Regions from separate parts of the Flammeovirga yaeyamensis genome, predicted to be linked through region 3. Evidence: riboswitches for the same ligand, from Rfam matches in the RefSeq annotation. Region 3 holds a riboswitch; each other region holds the start of a gene.
The links. A riboswitch is a leader RNA that binds a small molecule or an ion and turns the genes downstream of it on or off. The one in region 3 is predicted to bind S-adenosylmethionine.
Positions count from the first base shown of each region.

Region 1: another riboswitch for S-adenosylmethionine. It lies ahead of metH (methionine synthase); the one in region 3 lies ahead of metX (homoserine O-acetyltransferase MetX).
Region 2: another riboswitch for S-adenosylmethionine. It lies ahead of KMW28_RS16000 (hypothetical protein); the one in region 3 lies ahead of metX (homoserine O-acetyltransferase MetX).
Region 4: another riboswitch for S-adenosylmethionine. It lies ahead of KMW28_RS07270 (hypothetical protein); the one in region 3 lies ahead of metX (homoserine O-acetyltransferase MetX).

Region 1 covers NZ_CP076132.1:3,159,463-3,167,776, forward strand. Annotated here, with positions in the region: gene KMW28_RS12485 (aldose 1-epimerase family protein) at 1-391, opposite strand, end outside; gene KMW28_RS12490 (hypothetical protein) at 536-1,537, opposite strand; gene metH (methionine synthase) at 1,650-5,453, opposite strand; SAM riboswitch class I at 5,554-5,662, opposite strand; gene KMW28_RS12500 (SusC/RagA family TonB-linked outer membrane protein) at 6,222-8,314, shown strand, end outside.
Region 2 covers NZ_CP076132.1:4,049,707-4,058,020, reverse strand. Annotated here, with positions in the region: gene KMW28_RS16010 (patatin-like phospholipase family protein) at 1-1,600, opposite strand, end outside; gene metK (methionine adenosyltransferase) at 1,678-2,961, opposite strand; gene KMW28_RS16000 (hypothetical protein) at 2,984-3,565, opposite strand; SAM riboswitch class I at 3,738-3,847, opposite strand; gene KMW28_RS15995 (outer membrane beta-barrel protein) at 4,156-6,609, shown strand; gene KMW28_RS15990 (response regulator transcription factor) at 6,623-7,300, shown strand; gene KMW28_RS15985 (sensor histidine kinase) at 7,304-8,314, shown strand, end outside.
Region 3 covers NZ_CP076132.1:1,997,225-2,005,538, reverse strand. Annotated here, with positions in the region: gene serA (phosphoglycerate dehydrogenase) at 1-1,398, opposite strand, end outside; gene KMW28_RS07825 (MmcQ/YjbR family DNA-binding protein) at 1,555-1,932, opposite strand; gene KMW28_RS07820 (TonB-dependent receptor) at 2,250-4,655, shown strand; SAM riboswitch class I at 4,779-4,885, shown strand; gene metX (homoserine O-acetyltransferase MetX) at 5,009-6,049, shown strand; gene KMW28_RS07810 (hypothetical protein) at 6,127-6,309, shown strand; gene KMW28_RS07805 (CheR family methyltransferase) at 6,417-7,244, shown strand; gene KMW28_RS07800 (chemotaxis protein CheB) at 7,252-7,860, shown strand; gene KMW28_RS07795 (GAF domain-containing protein) at 7,913-8,314, shown strand, end outside.
Region 4 covers NZ_CP076132.1:1,869,529-1,877,842, forward strand. Annotated here, with positions in the region: gene KMW28_RS07255 (muramidase family protein) at 5-2,449, opposite strand; gene KMW28_RS07260 (PhnA domain-containing protein) at 3,225-3,800, opposite strand; gene KMW28_RS07265 (cytochrome-c peroxidase) at 3,984-5,102, opposite strand; SAM-I-IV-variant riboswitch at 5,280-5,373, shown strand; gene KMW28_RS07270 (hypothetical protein) at 5,426-5,638, shown strand; gene KMW28_RS07275 (hypothetical protein) at 5,630-6,526, opposite strand; gene KMW28_RS07280 (FtsW/RodA/SpoVE family cell cycle protein) at 6,832-8,025, opposite strand; gene murD (UDP-N-acetylmuramoyl-L-alanine--D-glutamate ligase) at 8,033-8,314, opposite strand, start outside.

The DNA.
Region 1 (8,314 bases), 1.2 Mb from region 3:
CTACTTGATATGTAATACTTAATTTATTGTCTTTGATCTCATAGATCGTTCTAAAAACAAACTTATAGGGATATTTCTGAATGGTTTCATGATCAAATCGCAATTCGAAAATACACGACAACTCGTCTTGAGTCACTAATTTATGTTCCATATCACGAGCAAAACCATGTTGAGGGAGTTTATAATTTACTCCATCCACTTCGTAATATCCTTCCTCTACTTGTCCAACAATTGGAAATAATACAGGTGCATGTCTCCCCCATACTTCCTTATCGGCTTGCCATAAATATTCTTGTTGATGTTGTTTATGATATACCGAATGTAACTCTGCCCCGTCTCTTGAAATCTTAACTGATAATACGGCGTTCTCTAGTGATACTAATCTGCTCATTTATGTTTAAATACGTAATGGTCAATATTTAATGTCTTTATCAAAAATTGATGTTTAAAAAGACATATTTTGTTGTAGTGAAAATAGAAAATTTAACTATAAAGTAAAAAGGGAAAATGAAGAAGTAGTGATAAAAAAGACTAATTATTGAGTAAATAAATTTTGATCAGTCTGATTATTAAATTTGATTACATCAATAATATCCTTCGTCAGTTTGTGAAACTCATTGATCTCACCTTCCAATACTGAATACTCTTCAATTTTATAGGTATTAATATATCCTTCTAACCCTTCCTCACCAAGCACTATTAACTTTCTTATTTTCAGAGCTGCATCAGTTTTATAATTTTGTCTTTTAATTTCTTGCTCTATGTGTGTTGGGATTTTAGTAAGAAATGCTCTGACATAAAATGCTTTAAATTTCAGATCTTTAGATACTTGAATAGGAGTTCCGTTTTGATCTTTTAAAAATAACTGCACCTCTTCAACTTCTCCTATTTTATGCTCTATAGGATGTTTTATTAAAGTTGAGTAAAGCGAAAATAATTTGTAATTAACGATTTTATTTGAGCCTTTTAGATTCTCAATTCTGTATCCTAAGAATAATTTCTGATTATTGTAGGTTTTCACTGAGTAGTTTACAGATGATAATGGTTGATCATCTAATAAAAAGCGAACACGACAAAGGCTATCCTCATCTTCATATCTACTTATATATTTTCTTATTGTCCCCTCTTTCAGCTTCATTTCAATTGTATTCATCAAAAATAATTCTGCCTTAACAGAATCAAATTCAGATAGGGGCAATTTTTGATAATAAGGTGGATGCAATAATATTGTATCACGTTCCATTTTAGTCATCGCTAGATTACCTTCCCTCTCAACTAACGCCTTATAAAAATTCTCATCTATATAATCAAAGACTTTCACCTCAATAAAAGGTGGTTTCTCTGAAATAATTTCATAGTCAATTCTCTCAAGAGCGTTCCATCTTTTAGTGAATAATTTTTTAGACTCCTGATAAGAATCTCCTGTAATTTTAAACTTTACAAGAGAATAGGTTTGTGTTGATTTCTCATCATTTGATGAAGTACATGAAAGTAAACAACATACGATTAGGAAGAGAGAAGTTATTTTGTTCAGCATGATAATTTAGTAGTTAAATAAAAAAGTCAGGTGATACTTTCTTAAAGTAATCACCTGACTTAAATATACTATTTGTAATTAAAAATTACTATCGGTATTCTATTATTGTGAATTACAGAAGAACTGTTCCCAACCATCTTCTCATTTCGTGTTCTGGTCGGTTGACACGCTCTGCGTAATCTTTTAATTGATCTTCGTTGATTTTACCCAAACCGAAGTATCTCGATTCTTGGTTACCGAAATACCAACCTGATACCGCCGCAGCAGGCGTCATAGCATAGCTTTCAGTTAATTCAACACCAATGTTATTGGTTACATCAAGAAGCTTGAATAATTTGTCTTTCTCAGTATGATCTGGACAAGCAGGGTAACCCGGAGCTGGACGAATACCTTGGTATTTCTCGTCAATCAGATCTTCATTATTAAAGATCTCATCTTTTGCATATCCCCAAATTTCCTTTCTTACTTTCTCGTGCATCAATTCAGTAAAGGCTTCTGCTAAACGGTCGGCTAAAGCTTTTACCATAATGCTGTTATAATCATCATGATCCGCTTCGTATTGTTCGACCAATTTATCTAAACCAATACCTGCAGTTACTGCGAAACCTCCAATGTAATCTTGTCTACCTGATTCTTTAGGTGCGACAAAATCGGTTAAACAGAAGTTTGGCTTGCCTGCTGCCTTTTTATTCTGCTGTCTTAAATGACATAACAACTCTGTTTTCTTAGAACGATCTTCTTTAAAGAATATCGAATGATGATGATCTGCATCTGGTAATTCAACATCAGTAACTTCGAAATCATACAACTCGATGTCATCATCATTGACACTGTTCGCAGGGAAGAAACCAATAACTGCATTGGCTTGCAATAATTTCTCGTCGATGATCTTTTGTAGCATCGCTTTAGCATCTTTATAAAGATCTGTCGCTTGAGTTCCTACAACTTCATCTTTTAAAATTGCAGGGTAACGACCGGCCAATTCCCACGTTTGGAAGAATGGCGTCCAATCTAAATACTTAGCAATTTCTTCCAAGTCATATGCTTCGAATACTTTTGTTCCTAAGAACGATGGCTTTGTAATTGAAGAAGTTTCCCAATCGATAGCCAATTTATTTTTACGAGCATCTTCGATTGAAATCAGCTTTTTCGCGCCTTGGCGTTTAGCGTGAGTAACTCTTAAATTAGCGTATTCATCTTTGAATTCTTGAATAACTTCTTTGGTGTATTCCTTATTCTCCGATGTATAAGCAGATGCAATTGGCACTGACTTAGAAGCATCCAATACGTGTACTACTGAACCTGAATATTGAGGGTCAATTTTTACCGCTGTATGTACTCTTGAAGTCGTTGCCCCGCCAATCATTACTGGAATATTCAGTTCTTGACGTTCTAATTCTTCGGCAACGTAAACCATTTCGTCTAGTGATGGAGTGATCAAACCACTTAATCCGATAACATCTACTTTTTCTTCAACAGCTGTTCTAATAATTTTATCCAACGGCACCATTACTCCAAGGTCGATGATCTCGAAGTTGTTACAAGCTAATACTACACTAACGATATTTTTACCGATATCGTGTACATCACCTTTTACGGTCGCCATCAAGATTTTACCGGCAGAAGATGAAGCTGATAATTCTGGATTATTGGCTTTCTCTTCTTCAATATATGGAATAAGAATCGCTACCGCCTTTTTCATCACACGAGCAGATTTCACTACCTGAGGAAGGAACATTTTACCCTCTCCAAATAAATCACCTACTACGTTCATGCCATCCATCAAAGGACCTTCGATCACTTCAATAGGACGAGCGAATTTCTGACGTGCTTCTTCTACATCTTCATCAATAAATTCTACTAAACCTTTTACTAAGGCATGAGATAGACGTTGTTCTACTGGATTTTCTCTCCAAGATAAGTCCACCTCTTTTTTCTTACCTTTTGATTTTACTGTTTCTGCAAAATCAACTAAACGTTCAGTAGCATCTTCTCTTCTATTCAAAAGAACATCTTCAACATGTTCTAATAAATCTTTTGGAATTTCTTCATACACCTCGATCATACCTGGGTTCACAATACCCATGTCCATACCTGCTTTACCAGCATGGTATAAGAAAGCGGAGTGCATTGCTTCACGAACTGCATTATTTCCTCTAAATGAGAATGAAATGTTGGAAACACCACCACTTACCATCGCATGTGGTAAGTTTTCTTTGATCCATTTTGTGGCTTTAAAGAAATCAACTGCATAGTTGTTGTGCTCTTCGATACCTGTGGCAACTGCCAAGATATTCGGATCAAAAATGATGTCTTGAGGTGCGAAACCCACTTTATTAACAAGAATATCATACGATCTCGAACAGATTTCTTTTCTTCTCTCGAAGTTATCTGCCTGACCATCTTCATCAAATGCCATGACAACTGCTGCAGCACCATATTTTTTGATGGTTGTTGCTTTATAAATAAAGTCCTCTTCTCCTTCTTTCAAAGAGATCGAGTTGACAATACCTTTACCTTGCAATGTTTTCAGACCTGCTTCAATAATTTCCCATTTTGATGAATCCACCATAATTGGAAGCTTGGCAATATCTGGTTCAGATGCGATTAGATTTAAGAAACGTGTCATACATTCCTTAGAATCCAACATCCCTTCATCCATATTGACATCAATTACCTGAGCACCACCTTCTACTTGGTGTCTTGCAATTTCGATGGCTGCTTCAAAATCACCGTTTTCAATCAAACGACGGAATTTGGCAGAACCTGTTACGTTGGCCCTCTCACCCACGTTAACAAAAATGCTATCCGGCTTGATCGTTACAGGTTCTAAACCACTTAATCTTTGGTAAGGTGCTTGAGTTGGAATTTCTCTCACCTTCGCTTTGCTGAATGTCTCTGCAATTCCATTAATATGGTCAGGTGTTGTACCGCAACATCCACCAATAATATTCACTAATCCATCAAAAGATTCTAAGATTTTACTCATCTCTTCTGATGTCTGATCGTACTCACCAAATTCGTTAGGAAGACCCGCATTTGGATAGGCTGAAACGTTGGTATCAGCAACACGAGATAATTCTTGAATGTATGGACGGAGTAAATCTGCGCCTAATGCACAGTTCAATCCTACACTAAATAGATCTGCATGTCTGATAGAGTTCCAGAATGCTTCGACTACTTGTCCAGAAAGCGTTCTACCCGATGCATCTGTAATCGTACCAGAAACCATCAATGGTAAACGTTCTCCTTTATATAAATTAGGGAATTCAGCCTCTCTCCCTTTTGGAGCTGCAGAAACTACATTTCCTTCTTCAACATCAGTAAAATATTTATCAGCAGCAAATAGAGCTGCTTTACAGTTTAGCGTATCAAATACTGTCTCGATTAAGATCGTATCCGCTCCACCTTCTGCTAGACCTTGTACCTGTAAATAGTAAGCTTCAACAAGATCATCAAAAGTAACCGCTCTATAACCTGGATCGTTTACATCAGGAGAAATAGATGCCGTTCTGTTCGTTGGTCCTACTGCTCCCGCTACAAAACGAGGTTTGTGAGGTTCCAATTCAGTGTATTCAGCTGCTGCTTCTTTTGCCAACTTTGCAGAGGCATAGTTCAACTCATACACATCTGGCTCCATTTGATAATCGGCCATAGCGATAGTCGTACCACTAAATGTATTCGTCTCAACGATATCAGCTCCTGCTTTGAAATATTGTTTGTGAATATCACGAATAATATCCGGCTGAGTGATAGAAAGCATATCATTGTTCCCTTTCACATCACATGGGTGATCTTTAAATCGTTCACCTCTGTAATCCTCTTCACCTAATTTATGCTTTTGAATCATGGTACCCATCGCACCATCTAATATGAGCACACGCTCTTTTGCTAACTCTCTGAGTTTTTTCGACATCTGATATTTTAAAAGTTACGTTTCACATCCTCTCCCTTTGAAGAGTTAAAAACGTGCTTAAAAGTTACTGTTGAGACTTCCATTCCCGATTGAATGCTATAGCTCATCTTTCTCGGACACCTCCGAGGCGGGATTTGGCACCTGAAGCTGGGCGCAACGGTTGCCATGACATCTACGAGCCCGATCTCTTATGTCATTCGTGATAAGCACAGTGCAAATTAAATACAAAATGAAGAAAAGACCATATTTTATTGAATGAAATCGCCTTTTCGTCATCAATTTTAATACGAATACTTAATTTTTTTCAATTTTTTTAAATGTTCAATTTATCCAATAAACATAAGAGTATTTGATACACTTTATAAATTTAGAAATGGGTTGCGCAATCTGTTTCGAAACCTTTCGTACAGAAAAATAAAATCACGTTATCCGTAAATGACAACCGATTGCGCAACATGTATCGCAACATTCCGAAACTTTAAAAAACAGAAATCCAAAAATAGTACAACAATAGTCCACTTTTAGACAAAAGAACTGACTTACAACAATTTGTAATTCTATAGATTAAGACTTAGAATTGTAAAAGACAAAAACATAGCTATCTACTGCGCAAAACTTGAAATGAATTATAATTTACTGCTATTACGTATTGTCTAAAAGTTATCTAGCTAGAAATTCTCTATTACAGTCATGTTTGATGAAATGACAAACATGCCCATTTTTTTTGCACATGTCCGTTACATGTCCATTTAAAACTACATTTAACTAATGAAAAAATTATTACGTTTCTTCAGTCTAATGCTATTGATGACCATAGCATTCACGTCCACATTGTATGCTCAAGAAAGAAAACTAACCGGGACAATTCTCGATGAAAACAAAACTCCTTTACCTGGTGTAAACGTGATTGTCACAGGAACATCAAAAGGTACAACTACTGATTTTGAAGGAAGCTTTTCTATTCTTGTTTCAGAATCAGCCAAAACGCTATCATTTAGTTATATCGGATTTTTTGAACAAGTAGTTGAAATCGGAAATAAAACTAAATTCTCTATCATTCTAAAAGAAGATGCTAAACAACTTTCGGAAGTAGTTGTAGTCGGTTATGGTCAGATGGAGAAAAAAGATGTGACAGGCGCCATGTCTTCTGTTAAGGCAGAAGATTTTAACCAAGGTGTGATGTCCTCTCCTGATCAATTGATTCAAGGTAAAATTGCTGGTGTTCAGATGACTCCATCTTCTGGGGAGCCAGGTGCAGGTGTCAACATTCGTGTTCGTGGTGGTACATCATTAACTGCATCCAATGAGCCTTTATACGTTATTGATGGCTTTCCAATTGATAATACTGCATCAGACCCAGGTACTTCTGGTGTATATTCAAATTCTGCTAGAAAAAATCCATTGGCCACTATCAACCCTGCCGATATTGAGTCATTTGATATCTTAAAAGATGCTTCTGCAACAGCTATTTATGGAGCGAGAGGAGCAAATGGTGTCATCATCATTACCACTAAGAAAGGTAAAGAAGGTACTGCTAAAGTAAATTATGATGCTTACTTTGGTGTATCGACTATTTCTAAAAAATTAGGCATTTTAACTGCTGACGAATACCGTTCAGCTACTGCTGCAGAAGGAACTACTCCACTAGATTTAGGAGCAAATACGGATTGGCAAGAAGTGATGACACAGCAAGCAGTGACTCAAAATCATAATTTGGGTGTTTCTGGAGGAACAAAAACAACTCAGTATAGATTCTCTGTCAATTATCTTAACCAAGAAGGTATTATGATTAATTCGGGTATGGAAAGAATTGGTGCCCGTATGAATATCACTCAAAAGTTATCCGATAAAGTAACGCTTGGAGCAAACATGATGGGTTCATTCACTAAAAACAACAACCTTCCATACGGTGTTGGCGGTGCCCTAGATGGTGGTGTCATCAATAACATGATCCGTATGTCTCCACTCCTTCCACAAGACTATTCTTCAGCAAACCAATTGGAGAAGAACCCTTATATCATGGCCACGAATGTAAGAGATTTTACCAACACCCAAAGAGTTTTAGGTAATGCTTTTTTAGAAGCTGAATTAATCCCTGGATTAAAAGGCAAATTAAATGTTGGTGGTGATTTAACTTCAGCAAAGAGAAATGCTTATTTACCTGGTACTATTGAATGGGTTGGTAAAGGAAATGGAAATGCAGATGTTCGTAATAACTTCCTTCATAACATGCTTTTTGAAGGTACATTAAACTATACAAAAACATTTGGTGATACTAAATTGAATGCTCTTGCTGGTTATACTTATCAAGCATTTGGGTCGGAGTACAATGCCATAAATGCTACTGGATTCCAAGTAGATAATATTGCAGAGTATAACCTTAACGCTGCTAGTGGATTGGTTATTCCAGATTCAAACAAAGAATCTAATAAACTGATTTCTTGGATTGGTAGAGCAAATGTGAGTTTTAAAGATAAATATGTCTTTACTGGTACACTTAGAGTTGACGGATCTTCAAGATTTGGTGCGAATAATAAGTGGGGGCTATTCCCTTCAGTTTCTGGTGCGTGGAGAATTTCAGAAGAGGACTTCTTATCAACAAGCACAGTGTTTAGTGATTTAAAACTTCGTGCAGGTTGGGGTATTACTGGTTCTCAAGAAATTGGTAACTACCGTTCACTTCCTACTTTAGATGGCGGTAAATCGTTCAGTGCTGTAGGAATTGGATCGGGTGTAACGTATAACAATTATGCTAACCCTGATTTGAAATGGGAAGAAACTTCTCAAATCAACATTGGTTTGGATTATGAATTATTCGAAGGCAAAGTATTTGGTACTATCGATGTATATCAAAAGCACAC
Region 2 (8,314 bases), 2.1 Mb from region 3:
ATTGTCTTCCTAGGGCTGTGCTAATTTTACCGCCAAAGTAATTGTCTTTTCGAAGGGTGTTTAAACTATTTCGTTTTTCGAAAAGGAGTTCAGAAGCATTGGCATAATTCCATCGGTTATGAATAAATTCTGCTCCTAATGAGAATGGAAGTCTTTTAGCATATAAGGACTCTACTTCAGCACGGAAAGAGTTGTAGAAGGATCCACCCATAGCATTCACTCTTACCGTATTTAATGATCTGGTAAAGACATTGAATTGAGCATTTACATAAAACTGACCTATGTTTCTCGTTGCAATGTTACCGCCCACACCTAGTCGAACCTTTTTATTTGGGACAACATCAATATGTAATTTTGCGTCATCATCTAAGCTGTCGTAATAAAAATAGGCATCAAGGTTATTGAAGTAATTATTAGAAAGAAGCATACTGTACCCTTGGTAAAGGTCTTCCATGGATGCCTTTTTTCTACGATTAGGCTTTACAATGTTTCTCACAAATAATCTTTGACCAAAACTGAGATTATCACCTAAGTTTACATGGCTCACCACTTCCTCTTGTGGATCATATAACGAATTGAAACGACTTGGTCGAGGTTTAACTTTTGGTTGATCATCACCATAAACTTTAACGACGGAGTCGATCATTGTTCTAGCATACCTGTCGCCGATGGCCAGCAAAGAGTCTACTGGAGTGAAATCAGCTGCAGAATATTCATCAACAGGAACACCTAAATAAATATCTTCTTTATCGTCAAGTTCTTTGGGGTAGGTGTTATTCATGACAATGAACTTTAAAACATTGCCTTTGATAAGTTCTTCATCTCTATCATAAGGATATTCTTCAAACATATCATGTGCACCAAGGTTAACCGCAATGACCATGTCGGGATTAAATTCTTCCTTCATGACATCTACAGGGATGTTGTTGTAGATACCACCATCATATACATATTTATCTTGGATTTTTACTGGAGAAAAGACCAATGGTACAGCCATAGATCCACGAATAGCACTCATTAAATCTCCTTCACCCACGGCAATGGCTTTTCTTTCGAAGATATCAGATACTACGGCTCTAAAGGGAACATCTAGATTATCGAAATCATAATCAATTTCTTTGGAGCGTTTAAAAAGGCGGGCAGAAAGGTTATAATTCAGTAGACCAGTAGGGATAATTGTGGGATCCCATGATAAACCATAGATGGAATCATATTCAATATTAAAGTTCACCCATTCAGCTCCTCTTTCTTGTCGACCAAAATAAAATTGATCGTCGGTATTGACTTTACCTGATACCCAATCTTGGAATTGAGGGTCTCTGATAAACATTTCCAATTCATCAGTGGTGTAACCTGCAGCATAAAATCCACCAACAATTGCTCCCATAGAAGTACCCGTAATATAGTCAATTGGAATACCATATTCTTCAAGAACTTTGATGACGGTAATATGGGCAATACCTTTTGCACCACCACCACTTAGAACAAGGCCAACAGTTTTTCTATTTTTTGGTTTTTGATGAATAGATAAACTATCACTTGATTGCGCAAAAGTGATTAGGTTAGATAATAGGAGTAGAAGTATAAGAGTGAAACGCATATATCGTAAAATAAAAAAATCCTTGTTGGTGAAATTACCAACAAGGATTTAGAAATAATATTATTTATAGAAAAATATTACAATCCGAAAGCAGATTTAATCTTATCGACATAATCTAGTTTCTCCCATGTAAAGAATTCTACTTCTTTTTTCTCGATTGTAGTAGTCGTTACTTTCTTACCGTCTTTTTCTTCGATATTTCTGATTTCCAACTCAACTTCTTTAGTATATGGTTCTTGTCCCATATGACCGTAAGCAGCCGTTGGAGAGAAAATAGGGTTAGTAAGACCTAAACGATCAACAATTGCCTTAGGACGCATATCGAAAAGCTCGTTAACGATATTTGAAATTTCAGCATCTGTTTTGTCTACTTTTGAAGTACCGTAAGTTTGTACGTTCAATGATACTGGTGTAGAAACACCAATAGCATAAGCCACTTGTACTAAAGCTTCGTCAGCTACACCTGCAGCTACTAAGTTTTTAGCAATGTGTCTTGCAGCATAAGCAGCAGAACGGTCTACTTTAGATGGATCTTTTCCTGAGAATGCACCACCACCGTGAGCACCTTTACCACCGTAAGTATCTACAATAATTTTACGACCAGTCAAGCCAGCATCACCGTGAGGTCCACCGATAACGAATTTACCTGTTGGGTTGATGTGGAAGATAGTATCTGCATCGATCAAAGCATTTGGAATAACAGCAGGAATAACGTGTTTTTTCACATCTTCTGCAATTTGAGCCAATGCATCATCGTCTGATTTATTAGGGAACTCATCGTGCTGAGTAGAAACAACGATAGTGTGTACTCTTTTAGGAGTATTGTCCTCGTTATATTCAATGGTTACCTGAGCCTTAGCATCTGGTCTTAAATAACCGATTAATTCAGGCTGAGTTTTACGGATTTCAGCTAATCTTTTTACTAGACCATGAGAGAAAGCAAGTGCCATTGGCATATAGCTTGGCGTCTCTTTAGTAGCGTAACCAAACATCATACCTTGGTCACCAGCACCTTGATCTTTATCAACACCTTCACCCACGTTTACACCTTGAGCAATATCTGGAGATTGGCTATGTAATGCTACTTGAACACCACAAGAGTGAGCTGCGAAGTAATAATCTTCTTTATTGTACCCGATTTTGTCGATAGTCTCACGAACAACATCTGGAATTTCAACATATGCTTTTGTCGTAATTTCTCCAGCAATTACAGCTAAACCTGTAGTAACCATAGTTTCACAAGCCACACGTGAAGTAGGGTCTTGTGCCAACATAGCATCTAAAATTGAATCCGATATTTGATCGGCAATTTTATCTGGATGCCCTTCAGATACAGATTCGGATGTGAATAAATAGGTCATATTTCTATTATTTATGATAATCTCATTTAAATTTTACATTCCATTGAGTGATATACTCTGCTTTTTCAATGCTTGGAATTTTTCCTTCAAATACCAATTCTGATGTTCCCATTCGTTCGATCTCATAAGATTTTACAGTTTTGATATTTCTGTTCAGATTCCAATGGAAATTGTAAGAAGCAGAATCCACTTGTTGCAACATCAATTTCTTTGATTCTTCAGAATTTGGTAGTTGCGATGTGATGATATTCATCCAATTTACATTCTGAACCCATTCAGCTTTTTTTCTCTTCATTTTGATGAAAACCTCCTCCTTCTTAGAGAGGTTAATTTTCGAGAGAGCGGAATTGAATGCATGAATATCAACAAATGCAAAACGAATACCTAACCTCCAATGGGTAGAGTCTAATAAAGTCTTACAATTGTACACACCGGGAAGTGTATTTAATTCTCGGCTTAGCAATTGTAGAGGTTTTTCGTATTTTTTTGGTTCAAAAATGCGTTGATCGTTTTTGTCTTTATATGCAGAAATAATATTGAAGATATCTTTACTCTGAGAAAAATCAAAAGTAAAGGAATAATCACCTTTTCCGCTTTCTGTCACTTCTAACTTTTCTTGTAGCTCAAAGCATCCTGTTAAAAATAACAGTAGACAAAAAGAAATAATATGCTGTTTTAAACTTCTAAAAAACACTCAGCCCAAATTTTGGTTCATCCGTGAACTTATCAGTATAGACAGTATTGCAATGCAATGAATATGAAATTTTATGGAGTTAAACTCATCTTTTCACGAACACCTTCGTGGTGGGAGTTGGCACCTTGCTTTGAGGAGCGCAGGTTGCCAAGACTTCATAGGGCCCAATCCCTCTGCCTTTCTTGATAAGATTGCAATTGCAAATATAGAAATGTAATAAAGTAGTACAAAAGTCTTTGAAGTTTTTTTATCAAATAAGTCTATAACAAATTGAATTTATAAAAAGAGGAACTACAGATTTCGTTCAGAATTGTAAAAATGAAATCTGATTTTTCTATAAACAAATACAAGTGTTTGGGGTTTTTATCAAAAAAGTAGGTATTGGAATGTGAAGAAAATCAGTGATTTAAGAATAAAAGATCATCAACTCTATATCTCTTCAGATTTCAAACAGATTTGCCTACTACTTTTGAAGCAGATTTAATATTTACTGTAAACTCATGTTTAAAAGAACTTCTCAATTATTCACATTTTTGACTTTCATTTTCCTTTCAACGGTTTTCGCTAACAACAACCCTATTAAGAAAGGAGTCATTATCGGTTCTGTATCCGAGGACGGAACAAATGTACCGGTAGAATATGCTACTGTAAGTGTATTTACTAAAGATACGCACACCCTTGTAGGTGGAACCGTAACTACCGAAGGAGGTAAGTTTGTCGTAAAGAACTTGTCTGAGGGGACGTATATGGTAGAAGTAACTTTTATCGGATTCCAAAAAAGCATTCTAGAAAATGTAGTGATCGATAAATCGAATTACTCTAAAGATATCGGTAATGTAGTACTCACTACAGATGCTGAAGTACTTGAAGCTGTGGAAGTTGTTGGAACCCAAAATACGGTGACCTATGACATTGATAAAAAGGTAGTCAATGTAGGCTCACAATTTTCGGCTTTGTCAGGTACTGCGGTGGATGTACTACAAAATGTACCTTCTATTAATGTGGACGGAGATGGTAATGTGAGTTTAAGGGGTAGTTCTGGTTTTACCGTACTTATTGATGGTCGCCCATCTGTATTGGATGCATCAGAAGCTTTACAACAAATTCCAGCCTCAACTATCGAAAATATTGAATTAATAACTAACCCATCTGCTAAATACGACCCTGATGGAACAGCAGGCATTATCAATATCATTACTAAGAAAAATAAATTAGAAGGCGTAAGTGGCGTAGCCAACGTAAATGTTGGTCGTTATGGCCGATTAGGTGGAGATTTCCTGTTAAACTTTAGAAAGAAAAAATGGAGCTACTATGTAGGTGCCAATTACAATAAAAGACCTGGTCCGGGTACCCTAAAATCGGAACGTATTACTCAATCTGGAGATACAACTTCTTACATTATTTCAGATGGAGAAAGGGAGCGTACTTTCGAGGTAATGGGACTTCAAGGTGGCGTTGAGTACTCTATTTCTGATAATGATTTTATCAAGTTATCTGGTAAAGCAGGTGATTTTAAAATGTATGGTGGAATGGATGCCGATTTCTATGAATATAAAAACATAGGTGGTTCCAATAATCCAATTGATGAAAATCGATATATCTCAAGTGAACAATGGGAAAGAGGAGGCTTGTATTACAGCGTTAACTTGGCCTATCAACATAAATTTAATAAGAAAGGTCATGTACTTGATGCCATGGTAGATTATGGTGGAAGAGACATGACAGAGTCTTCGAAAAACGAATTATTACCTAAAAACCCTGATGGTTCTGTTGTAGAAATACCATCATCGGGACAGCGTTCTTCTGAAGTAGGACCTGGAGGTAGATTAAGAGCTAAATTAGATTATACTTTACCTATCGGTGCAACTGATAAAATCGAAGCCGGATGGCAAACACGTTGGAATGCAGCAGAAGATATTAACGAAGTGTATCAATTAGACCCTACAACAGGCGACTATATTTTCCAACAAGATTTTAGTTACACCACAAACTACACACAGACGATACACTCCTTATATGGTATCTATTCCGGCAAGCTCGGGAAATTAGGTTACCAAGGTGGTGTTAGAGCTGAATACACAGGGAGAAATGTTTCAGTGGTAGGGCAGGAGCAAGACTATCCGGTCGATCAATGGAACATTTTCCCTACAGTTCACTTATCGTATAGTTTGCCGAAAGACAACCAATTGATGTTGAGCTATTCAAGAAGAATCGAAAGACCTAGAGGTTGGTATTTGGAACCTTTCGTGACATGGCAAGATGCTTTTAACGTAAGACAAGGTAACCCGAACTTATTACCTGAAAACATCGATTCTTTCGATTTTGGATACTTATGGAATCTTGGTGAGAAAGCAACAGTTAATTTTGATGCTTATTACAGAATGACCCACGATAAAGTGGAAAGAGTTCAGAAAGTATGGTCGGAAGGAGTGATCTTACATACCTACGAAAACGTAGGATCTGATTATGCTTTAGGATTAGAAACGTCTGTAAATCTTTCTCCATTTAAATGGTGGACCATGGATATTATGGGTAGCTTATTTGATTATAAAGTAGAAGGACAGTTAGAAGGTCAAGATTTTAGTAGACAAAGTATTAACTGGAGTAGCCGTTTTAATAATACATTTAGATTATCGAAATCTACTCAGCTTCAAATTAATAATAGATATACAGGCCCAACTGTAACTGCACAAGGTAGAAACGAAGGTTTCTTTGTGATGCAAGCAGCTGTGAAACACTCTATGTTGAAGAAGAAGTTAACGCTTACAGCTTCTATGAATGATGTTTTTGGAACAGCCATCAGACAATCTTATTCTGAAGGTATTGGTTTTAGAAACATGCAAGAAGACTTTAGGTATGCTCAATATCTAACTGTAACTTTAACCTACCGTCTGAACAACTTCAAACCTTCTCGAAGAGGACAAGGTGGAGGAGGCGGAATGGAAGACTTCTAAAACTTGATATTGAATGAAATTATTGTTGATAGAGGATAACCCTCATTTAACAGAAGATATACTAAAAGGACTGAGCGATCAGGCAATGACAGTAGAAACTGTCGGCTTGGTGGCAGATGCAAAAGACAAAATATCGGTCTATGAATACGATATTATTGTCGTCGATCTCGGTTTACCCGATGGTAACGGTTTAGAGATCGTGAAATATATTAAAGAAATTAACCCAAACACTGGTGTACTTATCGTTACCGCTAGAAATAGCATCGACGATAAGGTCACCGGGTTGGATTTAGGGGCGGATGATTACATCACTAAGCCCTTTCATATGGCAGAGTTAATTGCAAGAGTACGTTCACTTTTCAGAAGGAAAAAACTAAAAGGAAGTACGGTTTTAGAACATGGTGTGATTAAAATTGATATTACCTCATCCACTGTAAAAATTAACGATCTTGTATTAGAACTGACGAAAAAGGAATACGATTTACTGCTCTATTTCTTCTACAACAAAAATAAAATGTTGACAAAAGAAAGTATTGCAGAACACTTGTGGGGAGATCATATTGATCAAGCTGATAATTTTGATTTTATTTATACTCATATCAAAAACCTTAGAAAGAAACTTCAGAAAGAAGGAGCTGGAGAGTACATTAAATCGGTGTACGGTATGGGGTATAAATTTGTGGAGGCTTAATTTATGAACAAGAAACAGACTTTCAATTTATTATCTAGAGTTACATTATTCTATTTGATCTTCACTTTTGTAGTCTTCTATTTCAATGCGAAATTTTTGACTAGAGAAGCGGATGAGTTTATCGACTCAGATCTAAATAGAAGATTTGGATGGTTGGAAAGCAGGGTGCAATATCACTTAGATAAAGGAACTCCTGCCGATTCTCTTGTTGGTAATAGTATCAAAAAAGTAGAGAAGGTTTCTAAGCGTTGTAAAAAAACAGAATATCCGATAGTAGAAGATGTTACCATCTATCATTCAGATATTGAGAGAAATTTAATTCACAGACGTAAAATCATTCTTATAGAATCAAAAGGACAACTCTACAGGGTGGAAATGGACAAGGAAGTACAAAATTACTATTACTTCCGAGACGATATTTTCGATTACCTTATTCCTTCATTTGTTGTCTTAATTATCATTACTGTAGCTTTTAATGTGCTATTGCAGGGCTACTTTCTACGACCTTTTCGACGCATTTTAGAGCAGATGCAACTATTTAAAGTGGGGAAATCAGAAGATATCCAAGAGGTGGAGACCATGACGAAAGAATTTGTTGAAATGCAGAATCTTTTCCTTAAGATGGTCAAACGTATCGATGCGGATTACAATCACCTTAAAGAATATACAGAAGATGTAGCCCACGAATTACAAACTCCATTATCGATTATCAGAAACAAAGCAGAAGGATTGTTATTTTCTGAGAAGTTAGAAGAACAAGACGCAAAAGTGGTAAAAACAATCTATGATGAAGCCAATCATTTATCGAGATTAGGAACCACACTAAATCTGATTACTAAAATTGATAATAGAGAATTTACGGATATCAAAGAGTTGAAGACGGCTCCGGAAATTGATAAACAAACGGAGGCAGTTGAAGAATTAGCACAATTGAAATCCTTAACTATTGAAAAGGAATTACATCAAGAGCATTCATTAAATATCGACCCTTATTTATTTGATATCGTATTGAAG
Region 3 (8,314 bases):
TTCAACTACTGGTCCTCTTGCAAGGTTAACAAGAATAGCACCTTTTTTCATTTTCTGAATGTGCTCTCTTTTAAAGAACATTTTGTTCTCAGGTCTACCATCTACGTGAAGTGATACCACATCAGAAATTTCTAACAATTTATCGAGGCTAGATAATTTCGTTGCATTACCCAATCCAAGCTTTTCAACTACATCGTAATAGTAAACGTCCATACCCATTGATTCAGCAAGAATAGACAACTGAGATCCGATATTACCATAACCGATAATACCTAGTTTCTTACCTCTAACCTCAAAAGATCCACCGGCAGACTTACTCCACTCTCCTCTATCCATCTGACGCATTCTTTTTGGTATTTGTCTCATCAACATGATGATTTCACCAATCGCCATTTCTACTACAGATCTTGTATTACTATAAGGAGCATTGAATACACAAACGCCATGTTCAGTACAAGCGTCTAAATCAATTTGATTTGTTCCGATACAGAATGCACCGACGATCATTAAACGATCAGCAGCTTCCACTACTTTACGAGTTAACATCGTTTTAGAACGGATACCTAAGATGTGAACACCTTTGATTTTCTCACAAAGTTCATCCTCATCAAGTGCTCCTCCTAAAAGTTCTACTTGATATCCTTCTTGAATAAGTCTCTCCTTAGCATCCTGATGGATATTTTCTAAAAGAAGTACTTTTATTTTACTTTTTGGAAATGATGTTGCCATAGGGTGTTTGATAGTGAAAAGTATTTCATCAAAACTATTGGCTTCGACATCTGCTTTAGCCAATACTTTTTCTCTTTTTATATTTTCTGTAAAAGCAAAGAATGTTTTAGCATATCCTGCTTCTCTAATTTCATAGTCAGTATATCCGTCGCCAATTACTACCACCTCGCCCTCAAGCGAAAGTTCTTTCATCAGCTTTACTTTACCTTTGTGTTCTGATAAAGGATTGGAAGCATCAAAACCGGTTACTTCATCTTTATCGTTGTAAGTAAAAGTGTTGGCGTAAATATTTTCCTCCTTAATTCCGTATTCAGTAACAACAGGAGTAATAAAGTCTTTAAAGCCACTAGATACGATTAAAACATTATCAGTCTCGTTGGAGAAAAATGCTTTATTTCTTTTTACCGATTCTGATACTAATTCTTTTAGCTCATTCGATAATTGAGTAACGTCTTTTTTTGTGGCCTCTAATAAAGCCAATCTTTGTTCTAAAGCCTCTCTGAACGACAGTTCTCCGGCCATTGCTTGATCTGTAAGGTCTTTAATTTTTTTCCCTACAATTTCTTTTTTATCTGTACCTTCATATAAAATATCACTTAGCACGTCTAATGCCTCTACTTTTGTGAAAGTACTGTCGAAGTCTATTACAAAAAATGTTTTGTCAGCCATGATCTTATTATCTGTCTTAGGTTGTTCCAATCGCAAAATCAAAAATATTACTTAATGACGACATTTTCATAATATTTAATGATTTATTGTAAAATTAGCAATAAATTAATCTAATCGATTAACATTTTGTAGTAAATAAAAAAATAAACATAAGATTTAGTTAGCAATTAGTGTATCTTTTACTCTCTTTGGAAGTTTATCAAATACTAGTTGATAGGAATGATCTATCCAAACTAAAATTTCATTATCCTCCATATCAGCATTGACATCAATGGTGTTCCAATGTTTTTTATTTAGGTGATATCCTCCCCGAACACATGCATACGTCTCTCTAAGCTCCAATGCTTTTTCGGGATCACACTTTAAACTTACACTTTCAAACAAGTCCACATTTGTCAGTGCAAATATCTTTCCTGCTACTTTAAAAACTATTGTGGTTTCATCGAATGGAAATTCTTCTGTCACTCCATTTTTTGAAAGACAGTGATTTCTAAAATCTTCAATATTCATGGCTAAATCTAATTGTTTAATCATTTAAAAATCAAATATATTTTTAATGTACTGAACAACAAAAATTTAGACAATTGCAATGATAAATTAATCCTTAAAATATTCAAAAATACCTATCAGTTCCTTTAATTTGCATTTAATTTTACTAACACTTGAACTCTAATTTTTTTTGACCACTCATTACTGTATTTATTTATCAATGATTACTTTTTATTATACTCATAATCAAATACTTTCAAATCGGTAATTAGTGTTGTTTTAAAATTATTTGTTTAAACAAACACTAAACTAAAACAATTCATCTTTACAAGTGTTAATGAATTGGACTAAAGCAAAACACGATGAAACAAAGTTTTCTAACATTATTCAGCATTTTTATCATCTCCTCATCATTATTCGCTCAAAATGGCATTGTTAGAGGTAAGGTGACTGAGGTACCAAAAAATGAGACCGTACCTTACGCTACTGTAGTTATTCAAGGAACAACAAAAGGAGCTACAACAGATGATAACGGTAACTATGAAATTAAAGGTTTAGAACCAGGTTTATATAACCTTGTAGTCAATTACGTTGGTTACGCTCCTGCATCACAAGAAGTAGAAGTCACCAACTCTAGACCTGCACAGGTCAATTTTCAATTAAAACCTTCCACTCAAGAACTAAACGAAGTGGAAGTTGTGGCCAATGGCTTTTACAAATCTGACGAAAGTCCTGTATCTGTTCAGCGTATTGGTGTAACAGAAGTAAAGAGAGCTCCTGGTGCCAATAGAGACATTTCAAGAGTTTTACAATCACTTCCTGGTGTAGCATCTACGGCTTCATTTAGAAACGATATATTAATTAGAGGTGGTGCACCTAACGAAAATCGCTTTTACTTGGATGGAATTGAAATTCCTAACATCAACCACTTTGCTACACAAGGAGCATCAGGTGGTCCGGTTGGAATGATCAACGTTGATTTTATCGAAAATGTAGAATTCTATTCTGGTGCCTATCCATCAGGTCGTGGAAATGCCTTATCATCAGTGATGGAATTTTCACAAAAAGACGGAAGAACAGATCAGCATACAACTAACTTAATTTTAGGAACATCGGATGTTGGTATTACATTCGAGGGACCTGTAACTGATAAATCATCAATTATTGTATCAGCGAGACAATCTTATTTACAAGCCTTGTTTAGTGTATTGGGATTACCATTCTTGCCTACTTACAATGACTTCCAATTAAAGTATAAATACGACATCAATCAAAGAAACAAAATATCAATCATAGGATTAGGTGCTATCGACCAATTTAAATTGGCAGATTCACCTGGCGAACCAACAGATGAAGATTACGAGCAAAACGTTTATACTTTAAATAATTTACCTGAACAAAATCAGTGGAATTATACTATCGGGGCGAAATACGAACATTTTAGAGACAACTCAACATTTACTTTTGTAGCTTCTCGAAATATGTTAACCAACAATCAGTTCAAACATCCTGGCAACGATAGAAATCAAGCAAAAATTTACGATTACAACTCAACCGAAGCAGAAAATAAATTTAGATTAGAGGGTGTAACGTTCACAAATAATGGATTCACATTCTCATACGGTGTGAATTATGAATACGCTACATATACCAATAAAACTTTCCAGACTTTATATGATTATGATGACGATCAGTTAAAGACCATTACTTTTGATAGTAATCTTCCTTTAAATAAATGGGGAGCGTTTGGTACAGTTTCAAAGAAATTAGCAAGTGATAAAGTCACATTATCATTAGGAGCAAGAGTAGACGCGAATGATTACTCAGATACTATGGGTAATTTATTAGATCAGTTCTCTCCTAGATTTTCAGCTTCATATCAGTTCACTCCAAGATGGAGTTTAAACTTCAATACAGGTATCTATTATCAGTTACCGACTTATACCACGCTTGGATATAAAGAAGATGGCAAATTTGTCAACAAAGAAAATGACTTAACCTATATCCGAAACAAACAATTAGTGGGTGGTTTAGAATATAAAATCCCTGAAAAGAACTTGAAATTCACTGTTGAGGGATTCCAAAAATTATACGATCAATATCCATACTCAATTAATAACCAAATCTCTTTGGCCAATTTAGGTGCTGATTTTGGTGTAATTGGTTCTGAAGCAGTAACAAGTACTTCTTTGGGTAGATCAAGAGGTGTTGAATTCTTGGCTCAGCAAAAATTCTATAAAGGATTCTATGGTATCTTAGCTTATACATATGTACAATCAGAGTTTACCAATGCAGATCCAAATGTATATGCACCTTCTTCTTGGGATAGTAGAAACATTGTATCTTTAACTGGTGGTAAAAAACTAAAAAGAAACTGGGAAATCGGAGCTAGATGGTTATACTCTGGAGGTACTCCTTATACTCCATACGATGTTGACGCATCTATGGACAGACAAGTCTGGGATGCAGAGCGTAGAGGAGTTAGAGATTACTCACAGATCAATACGTTACGTTTAGATGCACAACATCAATTAGATGTTAGAGTTGACAAACATTACTATTTCAATAAGTGGAGTATCAATTTCTTCTTGGATATCCAAAACATTTATAATTATAAGTCGAAAGGTCAGCCAATATTGACTACAGAAATTGATCAAATGGGTAATCCTGTAGTAGATCCTAACGACCCAAGCAAATACGTTCCGAAGTTTATTGAAACAACGAACGGTTTATTACAACCTTCAATCGGAATCATTGTAGAATTATAATATTTCAAAAAAAACAATCATTTTCCCTTACTTCTCGTAAATAAAGAGGTAAGGGTTTGTTTTTTTCTAAATTCTACATTTATTTTGAAATCGCATACCATTTACATCTTCTAAAGACGTAAGTGTTTATAAAGAAGAGGCAAGAGACTAGGCTCAAAGACCCTCTAGCAACCATCATAAATAATGAAAAGGTGCTACATCCTAGCCTAAATTTTTAGGAACTATAAGCAAATATCGGAACGTGATGAAGATGCCTTCTGTACTACTTATCCAATCTTTGTATCCTTGATTTAGGCTTTATTTGAAGTCTTTTTTTGTGTCTCATTTATTTCATTCGTAATCAAGAGCAATAAATGCAACAGCATTATTATACATACAAAGAAAAATTTGATCTAGAATTTGGGGAAAGTTTAGAAGGGTTCACTCTTTCATATTACACCTACGGTCAGTTAAACCAAGACAAAAGCAATGTCATTTGGGTATGTCATGCCCTTACTGGTAATGCCGATGTTTTTGACTGGTGGAATGGACTTTTTGGAGAAGACGCTATCTTCAACCCCAAGGATCACTTTATTATATGTGTAAATGTTTTAGGATCATGTTATGGTTCGACAGGACCTACATCCATAAACCCTAAAACCAATGAGCCTTTTTATGGTTCATTTCCAAATATTTCGATTAGAGACATTGTCAATTCTTTAAATATTCTAAGAGATCACTTAGGCATTAAATCAATTAATACCTTGATCGGAGGATCTTTAGGCGGACAACAAGCTTTAGAATGGGCAGTGATGCATCCCAAAATGATGGAAAACCTTATTATATGTGCAACAAACTCTAAACATTCTGCTTGGGGAATAGCATTTAATGAAGCACAAAGAATGTCCATTGAAGCTGACCCTACTTGGGGAGATAAAAGTAATGACGCCGGAGTGAATGGTCTAAAGGCTGCCAGAGCTATTGCTATGTTATCTTACAGAAACTACAGCACTTACGAAGAAACTCAATCTGAAAAGGACGTTAATAAAGTTGATAATTACAGAGCATCTACTTATCAACAATATCAGGGAGATAAATTAACTAAAAGATTTAATGCATATTCTTATTGGACTTTATCTAAAACTATGGACAGTCATCATTTAGGAAGAAACCGCAAATCTTTAGAAGAGGCGCTTCAAAGTATTCAAGCATACACACAGGTAATTGGCATTACTAGTGATGTCTTATTCCCTGTATCTGAGCAACGTTTTATTACGCAACATATCCCGAATGTTACCTATGAAGAAATCACTTCTCTTTATGGTCACGATGGATTTTTGGTGGAGACTTATAAAATTGCTGCTGCAATCAGAGCTTTTTTCAAACAAAAAAATAAAAAAAGAGTAGTCTTATAATTTTAGGCACACATTTTGATTTTGTATTGGCGTATATCCGTTTGGATAATGTATGTCTATAATGAACATCAAATAACATGAAAAATATTACTAAAAGACTCTTATCCGCAAGTGCATTATTATTGTTAGGAGTTTTCGCTTTTTCTTGCTCTAACAAATATGGCAATGCATCATCTTCTTATTTCAAAAAAGAAAGAAAGAAATATGAAGTAATGGATCAACATGCAGACTGTCCTCAATTGGTAAAATCAAGAAGATAATTTCTTCAAAAAATCATATTTCAATCCTTTTTTCGTAACTTCATGAAAAAAGGATTTTTATTATTTCTACCAATTATAGATTTTTTAATCTTCTACTACCAATTATTATGCAACGTGAGATTGAAATTGCAGAGCTGCGAAGGCTTACCCAATATTTAGACGATAATTTTGATTATGATTTCAAAAATTACGCAATGTCTTCGTTTACTAGAAGAGTTCGCCGAGTTGTTGAGTTGTATAAGTTTTCATCCGTAGATGCATTAATTAAAAGGTTTAAAGATAAACCTGAGTTTTTTCAAGAATTTGTTTCTGAGATTACTGTTAATGTAACAGAGATGTTTAGAGACCCTACTTTTTGGATTTCCTTAAGAGACGAAATCATTCCTGAGGTCTTAAATGAACATGATAAAATAAGTATTTGGCACGCAGGGTGTTCTTCTGGTGAAGAGGTTATTTCTATGTGTATACTACTAAAAGAAGCAAACGCTCTTGATAAAGCTACTATTATTGCAACAGACATTGATAAGTCTATAATTCAAAGAGCAAAAAAAGCAGCTATTAGTGCAAAGAATATGGAATTGAATCAATCCAATTACGAACGCTATGGTGGTAAGGCTGCATTATTAGATTATTTTATTGAAAGAGATGGGTTTTATTATGTAAACCCTGACTTATTGGATAGAGTATCGTTTAGAGTACAGGATTTAGTCAAAGGTAATCCTTTCTCTAAATTCGATTTAATTCTTTGTAGAAATGTTATGATTTACTTTAATCAAACACTTCAAAACGAAGTACTGAAAAAGCTTCATAACAGTTTATTCAAATATGGCAATCTAGCAATAGGATCTAAAGAGTCACTTATATGGTGTGATATTGCCAATAAATTTGTCGTTGTAAACAACGAGGAGAAAATTTACAAAAAAATAAAAGAATAATTCCTCTATGCTATTCAATGTAGATAAATCCGTTTTTGAGAAAACCTACAAGGGTATCGTTATAGGGGGCTCTGCTGGTAGCTTTAAGCCAATCACCCAATTATTGGCCGACTTACCAAAAGATTTTCCAATTCCTATATTTTTATGCTTACATAGATTAAAACATGTAAGACACGGATTTATTGAAGCATTATCTATCCGCAGTAAAAAACAGATTATTGAACCACAGGATAAAGAAACTATCCGACCAGGGATGGTATATTTAGCACCTGCGAACTACCATATGTGTATAGAATTAGGAAATTCTATTTCTCTTTCTACTGAGGGATTGATCAATAATTCTAGACCATCTATAGATCTGACTTTTCATACAGCGGCCTACACATTTAAAGAAAAAATGATAGGTATTTTGTACTCTGGAGCAAACAAAGATGGAGCAGAGGGCATGAAATCTGTCAAAGACAAAGGTGGTTATACAATAATTCAAGATCCTGATGAAAGTCTTATGGCGACAATGCCTCAATCGGCACAAGCTATAACAGACATCGATTTATGCCTTGAATCAGAAAAAATTAAAAATTTTCTACTACGTTTATACAAGGCTCAGCAAAAATAAACGTTAGTAAATAAAATCTTGTGTAATATTTTCAAGCAACCTTCTTAGCATTTTGAAAACAACGCAGAAAAAAACAAATATTCGAAGAAAAGGGTCGAGATCAGATATCCGACGATATGGCATTATCATTAGTGGTATTTTAGCAGTGCTATTTACAGCTATAATATTTCTAGAAATGAGGTTTCCAAATATCTTATCACTAGTAGGAATTTTGGACACGAAGCAATTCAATAGAGAAACCTATTTACTTTCTATTCGATTCCTCGATCTTACTTTTATATCTGCTTGTATTTACTTTATCTTTGACAAATCTAAACCTTTCAATATTTATTTAGGTATCGTTTTCTTATTCATGTGTATTTATTCTATTTGGGATATTCATGAGTTACCGAATTTAATATTAACGAGCTTAGAAATTACTGATGATAAAATCATTGGTCAAATAAGAGAAGTT
Region 4 (8,314 bases), 130 kb from region 3:
ATTTTTAAGCCAAAAGACCTTTACCTTTTTGAGGATCTTTTGAATAGCTGAGCGAACTTTTTAACATGCTATTACCTCTATCTGAAACACGTTTATCGGCTCCACCTTCTTGTCTGACAATTTCTTGCAATACCTCTCTCTCATCTATCATAGAAATCTGATGTAACTGATGCCAACCTTTTTGTTTACAAAGGCTACTAATAGCATTGTTAAACATTTCTCCAGTTTTCACAATCCATTTATTTACAGTCATATCAATTGCAAAACCAAGTCCCATTGGCGAATTAATAATATCTGTAATTGGAATATTACTTTGATTGAACTGTCCTGTATTGATACTCAGTTTGATACCTAATGCTGGAGTTGCATAAGCTTTTACAGCTTGTATAATTTGTGCTTTTATCAATTTTGGATGGAAAGCAGCTCTGATAAACGGACCATACATTTGATGATGATTTCTCAATTCTTTTTCGGCATCTATCCCTTTTAAAGTACCTTTCCCTGGGAAGTTAATAATCAATTCTCCTTGATGAATATCGTTATTTCTGGTAGTGTATTCCACATCAATTCCAGCATTTTGGAAGATACTTCCAAACAGAGCGGGTTCAGTAACCTTCATTCTTGCAATTAATGGAGCAAGTCCTCTGCCTCCTCCAGCAAATTGAATAAATCCGTAAGAAAAGAAAGCTTTGTCATAACTATTGATGGCATCAAAGTTTCCTTCATGACTAGAGACCACTTTCATCGCCTCAGCTAAAATAGGGGATAACCCAGCTTCTTTAAAAACGGATAAAGGAACCTCATTAGGAAGGGATTTTCCTAAATATCCAACCCCATTATAAAATTGATTATACCCACTGTAGACAAAATTATTAAACTCTGCAGTTTGTGTTTGTCCAGTTATCGGGTGCGGGAATGATAAAGTATATTGAGTGTATTCTTTTAAGAACTTAAAGGTAACATCGTTAGGAACGATTTCTCCATACGTATATTTATCCGTACCTAACATTTCAGTTCTAGCAGGCGAACCTACCCACCAATTCAAGCGATAGCGATCTTGCAGTTTACGAATTGCCGCCATAGTCTTAGGCACTCTTTGACCTGATATGTTATTGGTACTGCCACCTATATTTCTTGGGCTTTCATTGTGTTGTTCATGTAAAATACCCAATTGAACAAGTCTTTTTTGCACATTGTCAAGATCTGTTGGGTGTATAGAATAATTTGTGCCAATTCTGCTATAAAGTCCTTTTGAAAACAGTTGTTGCCCATCAATTTTTGATAACTGATAGATACTATTTCCTTGTGCTTGTTTCACAGAATTATTTTGTGGTGAAGAATTATTTTTTGATGTTGGTATAAATAACTTCTGTCCAACATAAATCCTACCTTTTGGAATATGATTGGCCGCCACTAATTCTTGTGGTGTGATATTATATTTCTTTGCAATCTTAGATAGAAAATCACCCGATTGTACGGTGTACACATTTACTTCCTCTTTAGTAGTAGGTGTTACTTTTGGTTTTACATTTAATTGAGGACTAGGAATAGTGAGTACCTGTCCAACATAAATAGTAGCACCAATTGACATATTATTAGCTGACAAAATCTCTGCTGGAGATAAATCATATTTTCGTCCAATAGCATACAAAGACTCACCACTTGATACAGTATGTGACTTTTGAGAAGAGGAAGGTTGCTTTTTAGGAGGAGGAATCACCTCCGCTTTACCATTGTTTTTTACCTTGAGTTGTTGCCCAACATAAATAGGCTGACTAGAATCAAACCCATTTAATTCTAATATTTTTTGAGGACTGATACCAAACTTTTGGGATATCTGATATAAAGTATCACCTTGCAAAACAGTATATACTTCTGCAGGTGCCTTCTTTTTTACAACGGTTTCCTTCTCTTCAGTAACGAGTTTCTCAGCACTATTACTATCTGATGTAGGAATAAATAAGATCTGACCAATATAGATTGGACTATTTGGCTGCATCTGATTTTTTTCTAACAGTTGTTGAGGAGTAACATTATATTTTCTTGATATACTGTAGAGTGAATCTCCTTTTAAAACGATATGCTTTTGAATATTTGACGAAGTGGATGAAACAATATTTTCTTCTTCATCACTTTCTAATTCTGGTATGTAAAGTTCTTGACCAATGTAAATTCCATTATTCGGATCTAAATCATTTTCTTCAATAATATCCGCAGGTCCAACATTGTATTTTTTTGCGATGGAATATAAAGAGTCACCCTGTGCTACAATATGGATGATATCCTCATTTGAACTATTCTCAATAGTATTATTGACAATAATATTTTGACCAATTTGTAGAGTTGGAGGTGTACTCCAATTATTAAGACTTAATAATTGATTTGTAGATAAATTGTGTGCTCTTGCGATACTATATAACGTATCGCCGGGTTGGACAGCATAACTCATTTTTGGATAATTTAAACGATGTGCAAATCACTTTGTAGTACAATTTAAAAAAATAAAACCTATCCTCCATAGAGAATAGGTTTATCTTTCTACTGTGTTTTGATTTAGGACATAAATGTCCCTAAAATTTAAGGTTTTTAAAGTCCCCAAATAAAATTTATATGGGTTCTTCTACCGTATAAAGCAACAAATAATATTTTTATTGATGATAATGGGGGTAAAGTACGTGGACACTTTAGTGCCCACGTTTAAGGTAAATATATAATATTATGTTAGTAGATGGGGTAGAAAAAAGGGAGTCACTATATGCCCACTAAACGTGGTTTAATACTTTTTTTTGCTTTAAAAAATTATTGTTTCTATAGCGACTTAGTTATTAATAGTTAGTTAAAATAAGGTAGGTTTTAGTAGTTAGTAATTGTTTCGGTTATGGTATTAGTAACGAGAGTTTGAATAAATAGTTACAAATATTTGTAAATAGTTAATTTGAATGAACTAAAGAAGCTATGTTTTAGAGATAATATGTTAATAACCACTTGATTTTGGAGAAAACTCATTGATAAAAATTGTACTATTTCTAGAATTACTTATTCATAAAAAGAGAATTGTAACTATTTCAAGTATCTATATAAATAATTGAAGTTTGTTGGATATTTTTTGAACAAACTTCTACAACAATTCAAATACAAAAAAAAAGAGAGCGATTATACCGAAATATAAACGCTCTCATTGTTTGTATATCTTCGTCAAATTATATGAAGACGATAGAATACTATTATTTTTTTACGAATTTTGTTAAAATAACAATATGTTGTCCATTCACACGACCTTCGATATGTTCTGGGTTGTCGTGTACCAGAGATATATTTCGAACCGCAGTTCCTCTCTTAGCTGTAAAATTCGCTCCTTTAACTACTAAATCTTTTACTAGAACAACAGAATCACCATTTTCTAAAATTGCTCCATTTGCATCTCTATGGATTACTTTATCTTCATCATCTACACCCTCTCCAGTTGCTTCTGCCCATTTTAATGTGTCTTCATCAAGGTAAAGCATATCTAGAAGGTCTTGTGGCCATCCTTCAGATTTTAAACGTTGCAACATTCTCCAAGCCAATACCTGAACTGCAGGATTTTCATTCCACATACTATCATTTAGACATCTCCAATGGTTTGCATCCATTTTAGATTTATCAAGAATTTGTTCTTGACAATGCTGACATAAATTAGCATGGTCTTCAATATCTTTAGAAGATTTTGGTTCTACTAAAAAAGGGGAAACATTTTCTTCTGAAGCACATAATTCACATACTCCGTTACTTCTTTTCTGTAAATCTCTTTCTAAACTCATTGGTATAATTGATAATGTGGAAATATTAATGACAGTCGAAACTTTAAAATTCAATATCATTGTTGAACTTAAGTTATCAGCTCACTTAAAAAGAGAAAATCATTTCATTATTTAAGTGATACATAACAAAAATGCAGAATTTTATATCAAATTGTACTTTTTGTAAACGATTATTTAGATGGATTATTCGTTTATAAAAGGATCTGAGAAAGCTGGGTTGGTTAAGAAATCCTCATCAGTAAGCATATTTAAAAATGTGAGGATAGCTTTTTTCTCTTTTTCTGTTAAATGCAATTTTACGGGATCACCAGGAAAAATAGGTTCATTGCTCCCTTCTCTAATTAGGGCATCTAAAGTTTTACTATCCTTTACATGTTCATTATAATGCTCTAAAACTTCTTCGAGTGTATTGAATCTGCCATCATGCATATACGGTGCAGTAACAGCTATATTTCTTAAACTCGGTGCCTTAAATTTTCCTTTATCAAACTCAGACCCTGTTACATCAGAAAGGCCTACTTTTAAATTATCATCGTCATCCAAACCATTATTATGGAACCCTCTAAACCCTTTAAAGTCACCTGAGGTTAGAATATTTAAATGACAGTCACCACAATTTCCACCTCTTAGGTTTATACTTGGTTCTGGATGAGTAAAGAACAATTGAATACCTAATAACTCTTCTTCGGTAGGAATGTAACTTCCTTTTAAGTACTGATCGTATTTAGAATTACTTGAAATTAAAGTACGTTCGAATTGAGCAATTGCTTTGCCAATATTTTCTTCAGTAATAACTCCGCTGCCAAAAGCTTTCTCAAAAAGCGGAGGATATTTAGGGTCTGATTGTAAACGCTCAACTACTTCATCCAAAGTCATGTCCATCTCTAGCACATTTTCGATGGGGCCTAAAGCTTGATCTTCCAAGCTACCAGATCTCCCATCCCAGAAAAACTTTCCTTGCCACATCGCATTCACAATAGCCATACTACTAAATTCGCCTACACGACCATGAATACCTTCGGCTAAAGCTTTTCCATCTGTAAATGATAAGGATTGTTGATGACATGTTCCACAAGAAGTAGAATTATCTCTGGAAAGTTGTGTATCGTAAAATAGCATTCGACCCAATTCCACGCCTTTTGTAGTGGTTGGGTTGTTTTCTGGTAATACAAAATTTCTTCCAAAATGTGAAGGCAACTCTAGGGGATAAGGTTGATTACTTTCATCATCAATAGTTGGATTTTCACAGCATGAAAAAAGAATTGATAAGAATAAGGGTACTATGTAAAAATTAAGTTTCATGTTATTTAGAATACTTTAAGTTAGGTAATCAGTGTTGAAATAAAAAGGAGACTTAAAGTTTATTATTTTTTTGTGAGGGAGTAGTGTCTTAAATCATCAACTTTAAAAAAAATGAAATGTTTTTGTTAATCAAGTTTAATGATTTGGAATTAAAGAATTATCATTTTAATCTTGCACAATAATCATCAAGAACCTTTAGGTACCAACCGAGCAAAGTAGCCACGGTGGTAAAAATGATGTGGTCGATTTCTAGACAAAAAAACTAAATCACCTCCCTTATTTCTTGATGTTCGTTGAATTTTATAACACTATAATTTAAAATTATGGCAAGTAAAGAACCGTTTCAATTAACATTAAAAGAGTGCTATCAAGTACTAAGCAATCAATTTGTATCGACTTCAGAAGAAGTAAAATACAGAAACCTAACTATGTTACAAGCCGAAAAATTGATGGGGTTAAGAGGTCGATCTGATCATTCTTTACCAAAACTTTATGGAAACTCATTATTAGAAAGAATTAAATCAGAATTAGAGTAATTTTATTTTAGCTTTCTTGGTATATCTTTCTGAGACATCTTGAGCAATGATCTGAATTTGATTTTGCTTCCTAAGATTGATGACACGCATATTTAGGTATAGAATCTTATTGTTTTTTATCATTCGAACAATAGCACTTTCTGTAAAGCCAGAGCGTTGTGCATCTTCCATTAATTTGAAAAACAAATGATGGTCTTGATGCATAATCATTTGAAGGATTTGATTCTTCTTACAACCAAAACATTCATTCCACATAATGTTAGAGAGTACAATTGTACCATTTTCATCTATGGTAGACATGATATCGTAAATGGTTTTATCGCAAAAAAATCTTGATGGAGGGGTTAGGTCAAAAGCTTTCATCATATCTACTTTTTCCATCTGTTGAAGCATAACATGATAGATCGCTGTAGAACATAAATTGATAGATCGTAATAGGTTTTTTGAATATCCTTCTCTCTTATCACATAAACCAATTAATCCAATTTGTTGGTTTTGATGAAATATAGGGATTAATAAAAATGAGAACCAGCTTGCTTGTGTTCTGTACTTATCTTCATCATAACTAAAAAAGGGGAGTTGTTTACCATGAGCCAATTTCAAATACTTTACTGCTATTGAGGAAGTATTTAAAGGGCCATTGCCAAGTATCGGTATATTATTTTGAAAAGAGGTACATTCTATCAAGTTGGAGTAATTGAGTTTTTCCAAGTCTTGATCAATCAAACCTATAAATCCATAAGTTGAACTTGTAATTTTACATAGTTCATGTATAGTTTGATGAAGAATTTCTAATTCACCTTTTATGTTATTTTTTAATTGATCGATAATGCACTCTCTTAAACCATATAAATGGTCTTTTATAGTAGTAGTCGTATTGAGGGTCATGTGAAGTGTAATTACAAATAAAAAAGATATCAGGTTTAACGGGAAAGTATCAGAACAACACTCAATATATCTCTTTAAGTTTCTTGTCTCCTAATTCGTGATGTGAGTTATCGATTAAAAACTACGTACCATTTGATCTATCTTTTGATATGTGGTTTATATAAACAAGTAGTGAATGGTATTGATCCAATTTTATACTTGACTTATAGTAATAAAAAAACGACAATCTGATGCATTTATCAAATTGTCGTTGTGGAATGTATATTTTAATTACAACAAATAATTGATGTAAGTTTATATTAAACTTAATTCATTCTAACGTTTTTAGGACGATTAATACCATCATATCCTTTACGCTTTTTGGATCTCTCAGTTCTTTTTAATCTGATTTCTTCAGAATCTTCTTGTGTAGATTTACTCACACTTAGAATAATACCTATGGTCATACCTGTAAACAATAAAGAGGTACCACCCATACTTACTAATGGTAAAGGTAAACCAGTTAATGGAAGCAATCCTGTGACCACGCCCATATGTACAAATGCCTGGAGTATTAAACTAAAGGTAAGACCAGCTGCCAATAAACCACCAAAAGCTTTTTGACTAGTAGCGACAATTGCCATTCCCCGGTAAAGTAGGGTAATGTAAAGTCCTATAATTACTAAAGCCCCAATTAAACCATATTCTTCTACCACAATGGCAAAAACAAAATCAGAATAAGAGTGAGGTAGGAAGTTTCTTTGAGTACTTTCTCCAATTCCTTTACCTGAAATTCCACCAGTTGAAATTGCGATATAAGATTGTTCCGCTTGATAAGGGATTTCAGTTTCACTCATAAAAGAAGATAAACGAGAAACTGCGGTACCACCTCTTTGACCAAATTGGTAAACAAACAAGGCCGCAAGGCAACCAATCGCTATCAACATAAATAAGTATTTAACGGGAACACGCCCGATAAATAACTGAAGCATAATAGTGAGGAATAACAAAGAGGCTGTAGAGATATCAGAAACACCTATTAATCCACAAATTATACCTGTCCATACTAATAGAGGGACAATTGCTTTATTAAATTCTCCAATATCTCTTTGTCTTTTCCAAAGCATGGAAGCCATATTGGCGATTAGTGCAAGCCTTGCTAAATCAGAAGGCTGAAAAGTAAAATTGATAAAAGGGATTTCGATCCAACGAGAAGCACTGTTTATTTCCGATCCAAAGAACCAAGTAAATAACAGTAATGGGATTGATAGTAAAAGTGCATATCTTGATAATCTAGAATAGTAGATATAATCTATTTTATGACAAACGTAAGCACCAATGATACCAACAATGACAAGGGTAGAATGACGTAATAAGTAATGCTCATTATCACCACCTGCTTGCATATAGGCTAAAGACCCGGTAGCACTGTAAACAATCAATATCGAAAACATCGATAATGTGATCATTACACCCCATATGATACGGTCTCCCTCTAATCTATTTAATAGCTTTTCCATGCATTATTTATAATTTCTGAACGGCCTCAATAAAATGATCCCCTCTATCCATGTAATTCTTAAATAGGTCGAAACTTGCACAAGCAGGAGATAATAAAACTACTTCTCCAGTATCTGCAGCATTTGTTGCTAGCGATATTGCTTCTTCCATACTTTGGGTTTCAATCATTACTTTTTGATCTCCAAAAGCAGCCAATAATTTACTATTATCAGTTCCTAAACATATAATAGATTTCACTCTTCTTTCGACTGCATCGTGTAACATACTGTAATCATTGCCTTTATCAGT